One region of the Paenibacillus sp. FSL M8-0142 genome, then DNA from elsewhere that is predicted to be linked to it. Evidence: riboswitches for the same ligand, from Rfam matches in the RefSeq annotation. Region 1 holds a riboswitch; the other holds the start of a gene.
What was found. Region 1 has a riboswitch for thiamine pyrophosphate ahead of NSQ46_RS27470 (ABC transporter substrate-binding protein). Riboswitches for the same ligand answer to the same signal wherever they lie in the genome.
Positions count from the first base shown of each region.

Region 1 (5,101 bases):
AGCGGAAGCTTTAGAGATCCCCCGGAGCTCCTCCGGCAGCAGGACGTTGTCCTCAATCGTCCGCCACGGGAACAAGGCCGGCTGCTGGGGCATATAGGCGATGCGGCCCTTCTCCCCGGTGACCTCCCGTCCCTCCATGAGGACCTGGCCGGCATCAGGCGCAATCAATCCGCCGATGATGTGAAAGAGCGTGCTTTTTCCGCTGCCGGAAGGGCCGATGATCGATACGAATTCCCCTGGAAGCACCCTAAGCGACAGCTCCTCCAGCACATGCACTTCACTGCGCCGCTCGCGGAACACCTTGCGAATCCCCCGGACCTCCAGGGCAGGAGCGGGGGCGGCGGCTGCGCCGCCGGTTGAATTCAAGACGGAATCAGTCGCTCGCTGCGGCATATGGGCAGCCTCCCTTCTTTATTAAGATCCCTGATTTCAACCTTATCTGTAACCTGAATTTGAAAGAACCATTTATAATCTGGGGAGCAGTCGCGATGCTTAGAGGAACCCTGCATGTATTTGCCCCGCATCCCGGTCCAATCGTTCAACTTATGAAGCAGAGAGCATCTATATAGCCAAGCCATGCCAATCAATGCTTCCGGTTCCAGCGGATCAGCCGTTTTTCCAGCAGGGTAATAACGCCTACCATGAGCAGGCTGAGCAGCACGATAACCAGAATGGCCACGAATACGCGATCGGTCCGGTACCCGGATTTTTGCAGCATCATATAATAGCCGATTCCCCGGTCAGACCCGATCCATTCCCCGATGACCGCCCCCATGACCGAATACGTGGCCGCGATCCGAATCCCGGAGAAGATGGATGGCAGCGCGTGCGGAAGCTCCAGCTTGGTGAAGATTTGCCACGGCGTGGCTCCCGTCATCTGCATATAATTCATCATCGTGCGGTCGGTCCGTGCCAGCCCGTCGAGGGCCGCTACGGCTACGGGGAAGAAGCAAACGAGCGTAATGACGATGACCTTCGGCAGCATGCCGAACCCGAACCAGATCATGAGGAGCGGGGCCAAGGCGATGGTCGGCACGTTCTGGCTTAAGATGAGAAGCGGATAAAGGGCTGTTTTGAGAAAAGGTACCCTGTGCAGAGCCAAAGAGAGCAGGAGTCCGATACCGGTTCCGATGGCAAATCCGATCACGGTTAACTTTAGGGTAGCCCAGGTGTGTTCCATAAGTCCCGACGCCCCGGTGATGGCTTCATGCCCGATAGCCGTCGGCGAAGGCAGAATGAATTTCTCGATATCGAACATCCAGACCGCAGCCTGCCACACGATCAAAAAGAAGAGGACCGCCACGACGGGCGGCCATATCGAGCTCCACCAGCTTTTCATGGACGGTATTTCTCCGTGAGCTTATCCATGCTGATGCCCTGCGGATGATGTGCGATTTTGACTTGGGAGATGATGCTCGGACTCCCGGCTTTCACCAGCGCATCATGCATGCGCTCCACGATACGGAGCAGCTCGGGCAGCTCGCCTTCCATCGTTGTTTCCAAAGCATGGACCTCGTATTTGACGCCGGAATCCTGGATTACCTTTATGGCTTCATCCACATAAGGGATGCTGTCTCCGCCGTCCGGCGTACGCGGAATGACTTGAATGCTCAGCAGTGTATTCGCCATGAGTCAATCGTCCTTTCGTATATGGGTTCTCATTTGCACGGCCGTTAAGCCTCATGCCGATGAGCCGCGAAGCAGCATTGCAATGCTGCGGGGAGTGCTTCTCCTATTTGTCAGGCAAAAACTCATTCGTAAACGCGCGCTCCGCGTCCAATTCCTTCTCCAGCAGCTTGCGCTCAAACATCCAGTCGGCATATCCGGACCAAACCTCGGCCTTCTGCTCGCCCCAGCGCGGCGCGTCATCTTGATAGCGCGGGCTGAGCCACTTCTGGCTTTCCAGCACCAGCTCGGCATCCAGGTCGGGAACTGCCTTCGACAGCAGTGCCGCGGCATCTTCCGGATGGTCTATCGCATATTGATAGCCTTTGGACGTTGCGCGCATGAACGCTTTGACAAGCTCCGGGTCATCCGCGATCAGCTTCTCGTTCGTTACGATGACCGGCGTATAATAATCCAGCTGTTCGGAATAATCCTTCACGTAGATCATGTCCAGCGGCTCGCCGCGAAGCTGGGCTTCAATGCCTGTCCAGGCATAGTAGATCCAGGCGAAATCAATATCCCGCTTAACCGCCGTAAAATAATCGGCGTCTCCGATGTTCACGATGTTGACCTTGTTCACATCGGCTCCATCGATCTCCATGATCGATTTCATGACGGCTTCCTCAATCGGAGAGCCCCAGCCTCCGTAGGATTTTCCTTCAAAATCGGAGGCCTTCTGGATGCCTCGATCCTTCGGTGCAGCGAATCCGGACGTATTATGCTGAATGATGGCTGCGATCGAAACCAGCGGCAGCCCCTGTGTCCGGGCGAGCGTTACGCCCTCCTGATAGCTGATGCCGAACGGTACGTTGCCGGAAGCGACCATCGCATCGGTTCCCCCGGAGCCCGGCTGTACGATTTGCACGTTCAGCCCTTCCTCCTCATAATATCCGAGCTCCTTGGCTGCATATAATCCGGTGTGGTTCGTGTTCGCCGACCAGTCCAGCATCAATTGGACATCGCGGAGCTTGGCCGGCTGTTCTCCTTCTCCGGCAGTCTCTTGCTTGCCGGGCGCGCTTCCGCCGTTCTGGCCGCTTGCCCCGCAGGCGGAAGCGACCAGAAGCAGGACGCAGGCGAGCAGCAGAGAGAGCCATGTACGTTGTTTCATCGTGTTTCTCCTCTCCTTATATGTCTTCCATTTTCCGTATTAACTTCATAACAACAACAAAAAACGCCCCGATCGTATCGGAGCGCATGACGGCGTAAGTATATACTACGGCTTATGAACAGCCGCAATCTTATGGCTTCCTACGCTGGCATTACCCAGATCAGGTATAAGGGTCAGTATCTCTATGGGATACACTCTCAGCCGGCCGATTCCAGCTCCCCCGGTATTTATGAAGTTACGGGTTATACTTCCGTTATTATAGACCTACCGGAAGCACCTGTCCAGTACGGGAACGCCCCATGCCTGAAGGCGATTTTCTACGTTCGTATAGGTCGCCGGGATGAGTGGCTGTCCAGGCATGGAAGACCCGAATGATCCAGGCGACCCATAGGAGTCTCTATATGCGGGCGGGCAACCTTAGACCTGGCCTGTTAGCGCTGGAAAAATTCAATCCATTCGCCTTCCGGACCGTGCACGAAGAAATAGCGGTAGCCGTTGGGCAGCGTGACGATTTCCTCATCCAGATGCGGAACGTCCAGCTCCTTCACCCGTGCATATTCCGCTTCAATGTCGTCCGTGCTGACGGCAAAGTGATGCACCGTTCCCTCCGCAGGAAGGGAGTCGCTGTATCCTTGAATCAGCTCGACCTCGGTTTCATCGCTGCCGTTAAAGCCGAGGAAAGCCAGCTGGATGACACCGTTCGTGTGCGTCAGACGGTCCTTGAGCTCAAGGCCGACCACCTTCGTATAGAAAGCGATCGTTGCTTCCAGATCCCTTACGACAATGCCTACATGGTCCAATCGTCTTTGTCCCATTTTACAAGAACCCCTTCCATGAAACTATGCTAGGATATAAAACCAAAGATACGTTGATATGAAAGAATAATACTACATAAACCCCATGTGTCAAGTGGGGATTGAGTGACTACAATCCCGGGACAATTCCGCAAATAACGATTCTACGCGGCCTATATGCCTATAAATATCCAGTTGTTGGGCGCTTCTTTCTTTACTTTTCCTCGGGCTAAAAGTATGATTGGATATGGAAACGCTTTAATTCGAAAGACCTATTCATCATGAATGACCAAGCCTACCTTTTGTTTCAGGGAGGGATATGAATGAGCCCGGGTCCATCCGATTCCATATATATTCGGCTCGCGATTGGATACGCATTGATCCAATGGATATTGGCCCTGTGGATGCCGGACGCTTTATTGCTTCACCGCATCTTAGCCATTATGGCTCCGATAGCCGCATTCGCGTATTTGATCGGGGTGATTGGCAGTCGGTATGAGCAAGGCCATCTTCGCAGATTTTGGCTTCTGATTGCAGCCGGATTGGCCGGCGATGCAATAGGGCGCATCCTGTATGCGGGTGATGAATGGATTGGAGGGGTGTTTGGCGGATCCATCCGGCTGGCGGAACTGTTCTGGAGCTTGGAAGCTCTATTGTTCGCCGGTGCCCTGATTTACCTGTTCAGACGAGTGCAGGGTCCGCTGCGGGGCGCTCGGTTTACCCTGGACATCATCATTGTTGCGATTACCTTGATGACGGTGGGGTGGGAGTATCTCATTAAGCCGGAGATGGAGAGCGGGACGGATACCGTCTGGAGGTCGGCCGGAGGAGCGATGCTCTATCCGCTGTGCGGAATCGTACTGATGTTCTTTACGCTGGTCGTGTATTTTAACACTAAGCAGCTGCACAAGCGGGCGGTCATCTTCCTGTGCCTTGGTGGAAGCGCATTTGCGCTCGGGGATGTCCTTCGGATCTTTCTTGATAGTTTCATGAACATCGGAGCTGGCCTATATGTATATCCGCTGCACACCCTCTCTGCATGCTTTATCGGCTTTGCGGGTGGACAAACGCTGCCTCGAAGGGGGAGGAGATCCCTATCCGAGAAGAAGCCGTGGCCGGCAGGAACCTTGATCGTACGATATTTGCTGCCCTACAGCGTCCTTGGCGGAATGTTTGCCCTGATGGCCCATCGGTTCGGGGGATGGAGCGGTCTATTTACCGGCTTGACCCTCTGCTTCATTCTCATTTTGATCAGGCAAATCCTGATTCAGGTCGAGAATGACCGCTTGTTCGAAAGGCTGCATGTCAGCCTGCAGAAGAGTGAATCGCTCGCGCACCGCGACGATTTGACGGGCCTGTATAACCGTCGTTATTTTAACGCCAGGCTTTCGGAAGCTTTGGGCGAAGCAGATCGGGCCGGTTTCCGTGTCGGACTGCTGTATATGGACTTGAACCGTTTTAAGCGCGTGAATGACAAGTATGGGCACCGTGCGGGGGATTTGCTGATCCAGAAGGTGGCGCAGCGCCTCCATTC
Region 1 is NZ_CP152008.1:6,051,295-6,056,395, reverse strand. Features, by position in the region: gene NSQ46_RS27485 (ABC transporter ATP-binding protein) at 1-393, opposite strand, end outside; gene NSQ46_RS27480 (ABC transporter permease) at 584-1,339, opposite strand; gene NSQ46_RS27475 (MTH1187 family thiamine-binding protein) at 1,336-1,629, opposite strand; gene NSQ46_RS27470 (ABC transporter substrate-binding protein) at 1,733-2,773, opposite strand; TPP riboswitch at 2,894-3,005, opposite strand; gene NSQ46_RS27465 (VOC family protein) at 3,205-3,588, opposite strand; gene NSQ46_RS27460 (GGDEF domain-containing protein) at 3,891-5,101, shown strand, end outside.

Region 2 (5,101 bases), 2.9 Mb from region 1:
ACGCTGATATACAGAAGTTCGTACTGTCCCTTGATGATCATGGAAAAATCGCCTTGAAGCCATGCGGACATGTTCTGAATGAGATCATATTTATAAGCGAAGAACGTAGCGATCGAGCTTACGATGTTCCCGAACATGAGTCCAACGAGCGGAATAAAGATCGCATCCTTGAACTTGATCCGGTCCAGGATCTTCATGAAGATAAACGTGCCGGCCAGAGCGAATACAAAAGCCACCAGCATTTTCACAAGCGGTCCGCTTGTCGTGAATACGAGCATCGCAACGAGAATTCCCAGTCTTGCGGAATCCATGGTTCCCGCCGTTGTCGGCGATACGAATTTGTTGCGGCTAAGCTGCTGCATGATCAATCCGCAGATACTCATGCTGACTCCCGCCAGAATTAGACTGACTAGACGCGGCAAGCGGCTGACGAGCATAATATGCTGTTGTTGTTCCGTCATGGAGAATAAGTCCAGCGGCGAAATATCCTTGACTCCGATAAATAAGGAGACGATGGAAAGCGCCACAACGGCTGCGGCTAAGTAAATGATCTTCATGGCTCTTCCTTCTATGCATATGTCTCTAAATCATTTCGTCAGCTCGTAATTCAGTTATCATTCTCATTGAGATTGATTATCAATTACGTTCTGATAAGCATTATATCACCCTCATTCTCAACCGACAAGTATAATTGAGAATCAAACTCAATTAAATTATTAATCTTTGCATGATTTGTTCATCAATTGTTCATAATATGAAGCTTGGCAGAAATTAGCCGTTGTTGTCCTCAATCCTTCCATTGTTCTCCTCGCCCTCTCTTATAAATAGGAAATAAAAAATCCCTTCCCCTGTTTTAGCTCCCAATCACGGGGTATTTCATCTATAAATTCTCAATCACAGGGTTGACAATGACCAATGTGATATAATAACATACTAACGGAAGTATTATTTCTTACAATTAGTAAGTTGTTAAGGAATAATAATTCAACATATTTCAGCGATCACCTTAATGCATATTTGCTTGAATGATAGGACATCTTTTTATCAGGCGTATGCAATCCAAACCATGACTCAGGAGGGTTTATCAACATGTCTAAAGACTTCCTTACCGCACTTAAAAATCGCCGTTCCTACTATGCGATCAGCAAGGATTCCGTCATCTCCGATGAGCGTATCCAAGAAATCGTGAAAGATGCCGTGAAATACACGCCTTCTTCCTTCAACTCCCAAAGCGCACGCGCGGTCGTTCTGCTTGGTGAGCAGCATGACAAGCTGTGGAATATTACGGAAGGCATTCTGAAGGAAGTGGTGGGCGACGAGCAAGCATTCAAATCCACCGCTGAGAAAATGGCCTCTTTCCGCGCAGGCTATGGCACCGTGCTGTTCTTCGAGGACAACGATGTCATCGCAGGGCTTCAGCAAAACTTTGCGCTCTATGCCGACAACTTCCCGGTATGGGCGAATCAGTCGAACGGCATGCTTCAGCTCGTCGTTTGGACAATGCTGGAAGCCGAAGGACTGGGTGCTTCCCTGCAGCATTACAACCCGCTGATCGACGAAAAAGTAAAAGCTGAATGGAACATTCCTGAAAACTGGAAGCTGATTGCACAAATGCCATTCGGCAAGCCGGCTGCTGAGCCAGGGGACAAGGAATTTGCTCCGCTTGAAGATCGCGTGAAAGTTTACAAGTAAGCGAAACAAGACCAAGAGCCGCCATCAGGAAGCCTATTAAAGCTCCTCATGGCGGTTTTTTGCTGCAGTGACATTGTTTTTTCGATGCCGAGACGTTACAATTACCAAGTAAGAAGCCGCCCTCTTTCGAAAGCTTGGACCGGCCGGCATCTAAGCAAAATTTCATATCTTGTGTTGCTGTACTAGGGGTGCCTTGTGCTGAGAAACGGCAGGACCGCCGTTAACCCTTACTACCCGATCTAGGTCATGCTAGCGTGGGGAAGTGTAGCGTTCATGTTTATGTATTTTTCGCGTAGACATCGCCGCACTTATCCCTTAGGGTGCGGTTTTTTGCGTTATTTTGCATTCTCAAATTTATGCTGCAGGAGGAATCTACAATGAATGAGTTAGCATGCGGAACCAGCCGGATTGTTGGCTGCCGGTTCTCGGTATTTCCGATGACGGACCGCTTCGTCGAAGTGATTGTGGGGGCGTTGGAGTCTGTGCATACGGATAAGGTATGGATTCATACCGATGATGTCAGTACTTGTGTTCGCGGACGTGCCGAGCACGTATTTGACGTTACCCGTGCGATATTCGCCCATGCGGCAGCTTCCGGCGTACATACAGTCTTTAATGGGACCTACTCCATCGGCTGCCCAGGCGATACGGATGCGGATGTCTATATGTCTGAGGATTCCGGGGTGTTAAACAGCGAGCTTGGACCACACGCGGATATTGAAACCGCCTGCCAGTTCGCCTTGTATCCGCTCGGAACCGAGCATTATATGGATATTATCTACGGAGAAGTGCAGCGCGCCAAGGAAAAGGGAACCTTCGGGGGCAGCGTCCATTACGCAAGCCGTCTCGACGGAACGCTCACTCGCGTATTCGAATCCCTCGAGGATGCGTTCAAGCATGCCATCCAGACAGATACCAGCCACCTCGTGATGACCGCTGTCGTCTCCGCGCACAGTCCATCGCCAAAGCAGAATAGCGTATAATATGCACGCTTAAGCAGACAAGGACCCGGCGATATGCCGAGTCCTTGTGCTATCCACCGCGTATCCTTGATGAATTAAACCCAAGCAAGCGAGATGATTACGAGCAGGATAAAGAGAACCAGTATAATACCCGTTGATGTGCCCCAAACATCTCCACCATATGCTCCGCTCATGACGATCCCTCCTGGATTTATTGAAATACGTGATGTCATCACATATTAAGGTATGAGCCGGAAAGAACGACGGTCACGGCAGCTGTACCGCTTGTCTTTTCCCCCAGCCGATGGCCTTATTCTTCATATCCGACAAGCAGCTGGCCTCCGTAAGGGAGCAAAACCTGCTCGCACAGCTTCATGAGCTGATGCGATTGCCGGGTACGGTACATCGCCTCCAGCGCTTGCACCAACCGCTCGCTAAAATGCGGATCGAAGCCGGAGACCAGCCGGAACAGCGTCTTCCCTTCCCCCGTCCATTGCCGGTTCACCCTCAGGACAAACTCGCAGAGCAAAGTCGATATTTTTTGAACGGTAAACCAGGCTTCCCCGTCCCCTTTGGCCTGCTTAAGATCCATCATGTATTCGGTGATCATGTACCGGGCTGCGTCAATATCGGACATCGTTAATGGCAGCGGGCCGTAATCCAGATCAGCCTGGGCCTCCCCGCGAATGGCTTCCCCTTCCGGTAGCGAGCAGAGAACAACGCCTTCAGCCATGATCCGCTGCAACGTCGGATTCGCCGCAACGATGCCTGCGTCAAAATCTTCGCGATAGCCGGAGCTAGATAAAATAAACAGCTCTACGATCCAGCCGGCAGCTTCAATCGTCCTTCTCCTCAGCCCTTCGCCTTCTCTCTCTACAATGATCACGTCAAGGTCTGAGTGCTCGTTATGCTCTCCCCTGGAAGCACTGCCCCCCAGTACAGCCAGCAGACAATCCGGATATTGTTCCGACACGACCTTCCTTGCGGCCTGAATCGGCTCCATCTTCATGCGTATTTCCCCCAAACCGCTCATATCTTCAAAAAAAGGGCTCAAAATAGTAAATTCAGCGAAAACCCCAAACGTACCTCAATCATATGGTAAATAAACAAATATCCTTATGCAGATAACGAAAGTAGGGATCCATTCGATGAATTACATTAACATGCTGTCCAAATTAGGGATGGGCAGCGCCCACCCCGGGGGATTCGAGGCCACTCTGAGAATGCTGAATTCGTACCCTATCAGGCCGAGCAGCCGAATTCTGGAGGTTGGCTGCGGAACCGGCCGAACGGCCTGTCACCTAGCCGGCCTAGGCTACCAAGTGACGGCCATTGATCTGAATGAGCATATGATTACAAAAGCAAAAGCAAGAGCAGCGGCGATGGGCAGTGATGTGGAATTTCTTCAGGCAGACGTATGCTCGCTGCCTTTTCCGGACAATCAATTCGATGTCATTCTGGCCGAGTCGGTCACCGTCTTCACCGATACGTCGCGCTCCATTCCGGAATATTACCGCGTTCTGGATGCCGGCGGAATTTTAATGGACAGGGAGCTGATTCTGGATAAGAGCATGCCTGAACCGCAGCTCAACGAGCTGCTTGCCTTCTTCGGCATCCCCCGCCTCATGGACCGGGAGAAATGGCGCGATGCGCTGCTGGGCAGCGGCTTCAAGCAGGCCGAGGTGCTGGAATACAATCATTTCAACGAGAAGCTGAAGGAGGAACAGACACGCCATCTGGATGCCTATGAGCAGCGGGATAAAGGAATATTGCTCGACCTTGCACTCTGGGAGACGGTCTTCAAGCATGACCGCATGATTCTCGATAACACCGAATATTTGGCCTCCGCATTGTTCCGGGCAGAGAAATAGACAATCGTTGGAGCGGGTTTGTAGCGCATAAGCGTTCACAAATCCGCTCTCTTTTTCACGAGTTCTGTACGAGGATAACATTAGATCAGAATCTTCCGGGTTTCATTCAGGGTCTTTAGACTCACCTGATTGAAAATTTTGTAATTCCTTGTATCTACTTTTGTCGCACGATGATATAATCATGGTAAAAATATCCTATATAGCTTGAGGAGGATTCATTCGTATGGCATGGTTCAACAGACTCCCGATCGCTCAAAAAATCACAGCAGCCTGTTATCTCATTGCCGCCTTGTTCGCGCTTCCAATGCTGATCGCCTTTATACTCGTAGGCAAAGCGGTCATTGGTATCGTACTTGTTGCGGTGCTAATCGGACTCACTTATCCACTTTCCCGTGTCATTGAGAGAGCGCTTACGAGCACGTTCTCCGAAATCTCCAGCGTCTCCGCCAAAATTGCCAAAGGAGATTTTACCTTCCAGGTAGAAGAGATGGGCGGAATGAATGATCTCAGCAGAACCTTCAACAGCATGGTGGACAAGCTCCGCAAAATCCTTCAGGAAACCTCCGACATCACCCG
Region 2 is NZ_CP152008.1:2,222,443-2,227,543, reverse strand. Features, by position in the region: gene NSQ46_RS10605 (ABC transporter permease) at 1-557, opposite strand, end outside; gene NSQ46_RS10600 (nitroreductase family protein) at 1,090-1,692, shown strand; TPP riboswitch at 1,867-1,970, shown strand; gene NSQ46_RS10595 (YkoF family thiamine/hydroxymethylpyrimidine-binding protein) at 2,070-2,675, shown strand; gene NSQ46_RS10590 (sporulation protein YjcZ) at 2,750-2,848, opposite strand; gene NSQ46_RS10585 (nucleotidyltransferase domain-containing protein) at 2,965-3,663, opposite strand; gene NSQ46_RS10580 (class I SAM-dependent methyltransferase) at 3,803-4,525, shown strand; gene NSQ46_RS10575 (methyl-accepting chemotaxis protein) at 4,749-5,101, shown strand, end outside.
Region 2: linked by a shared signal. The riboswitch ahead of NSQ46_RS10595 (YkoF family thiamine/hydroxymethylpyrimidine-binding protein) and the one ahead of NSQ46_RS27470 (ABC transporter substrate-binding protein) in region 1 are both predicted to bind thiamine pyrophosphate.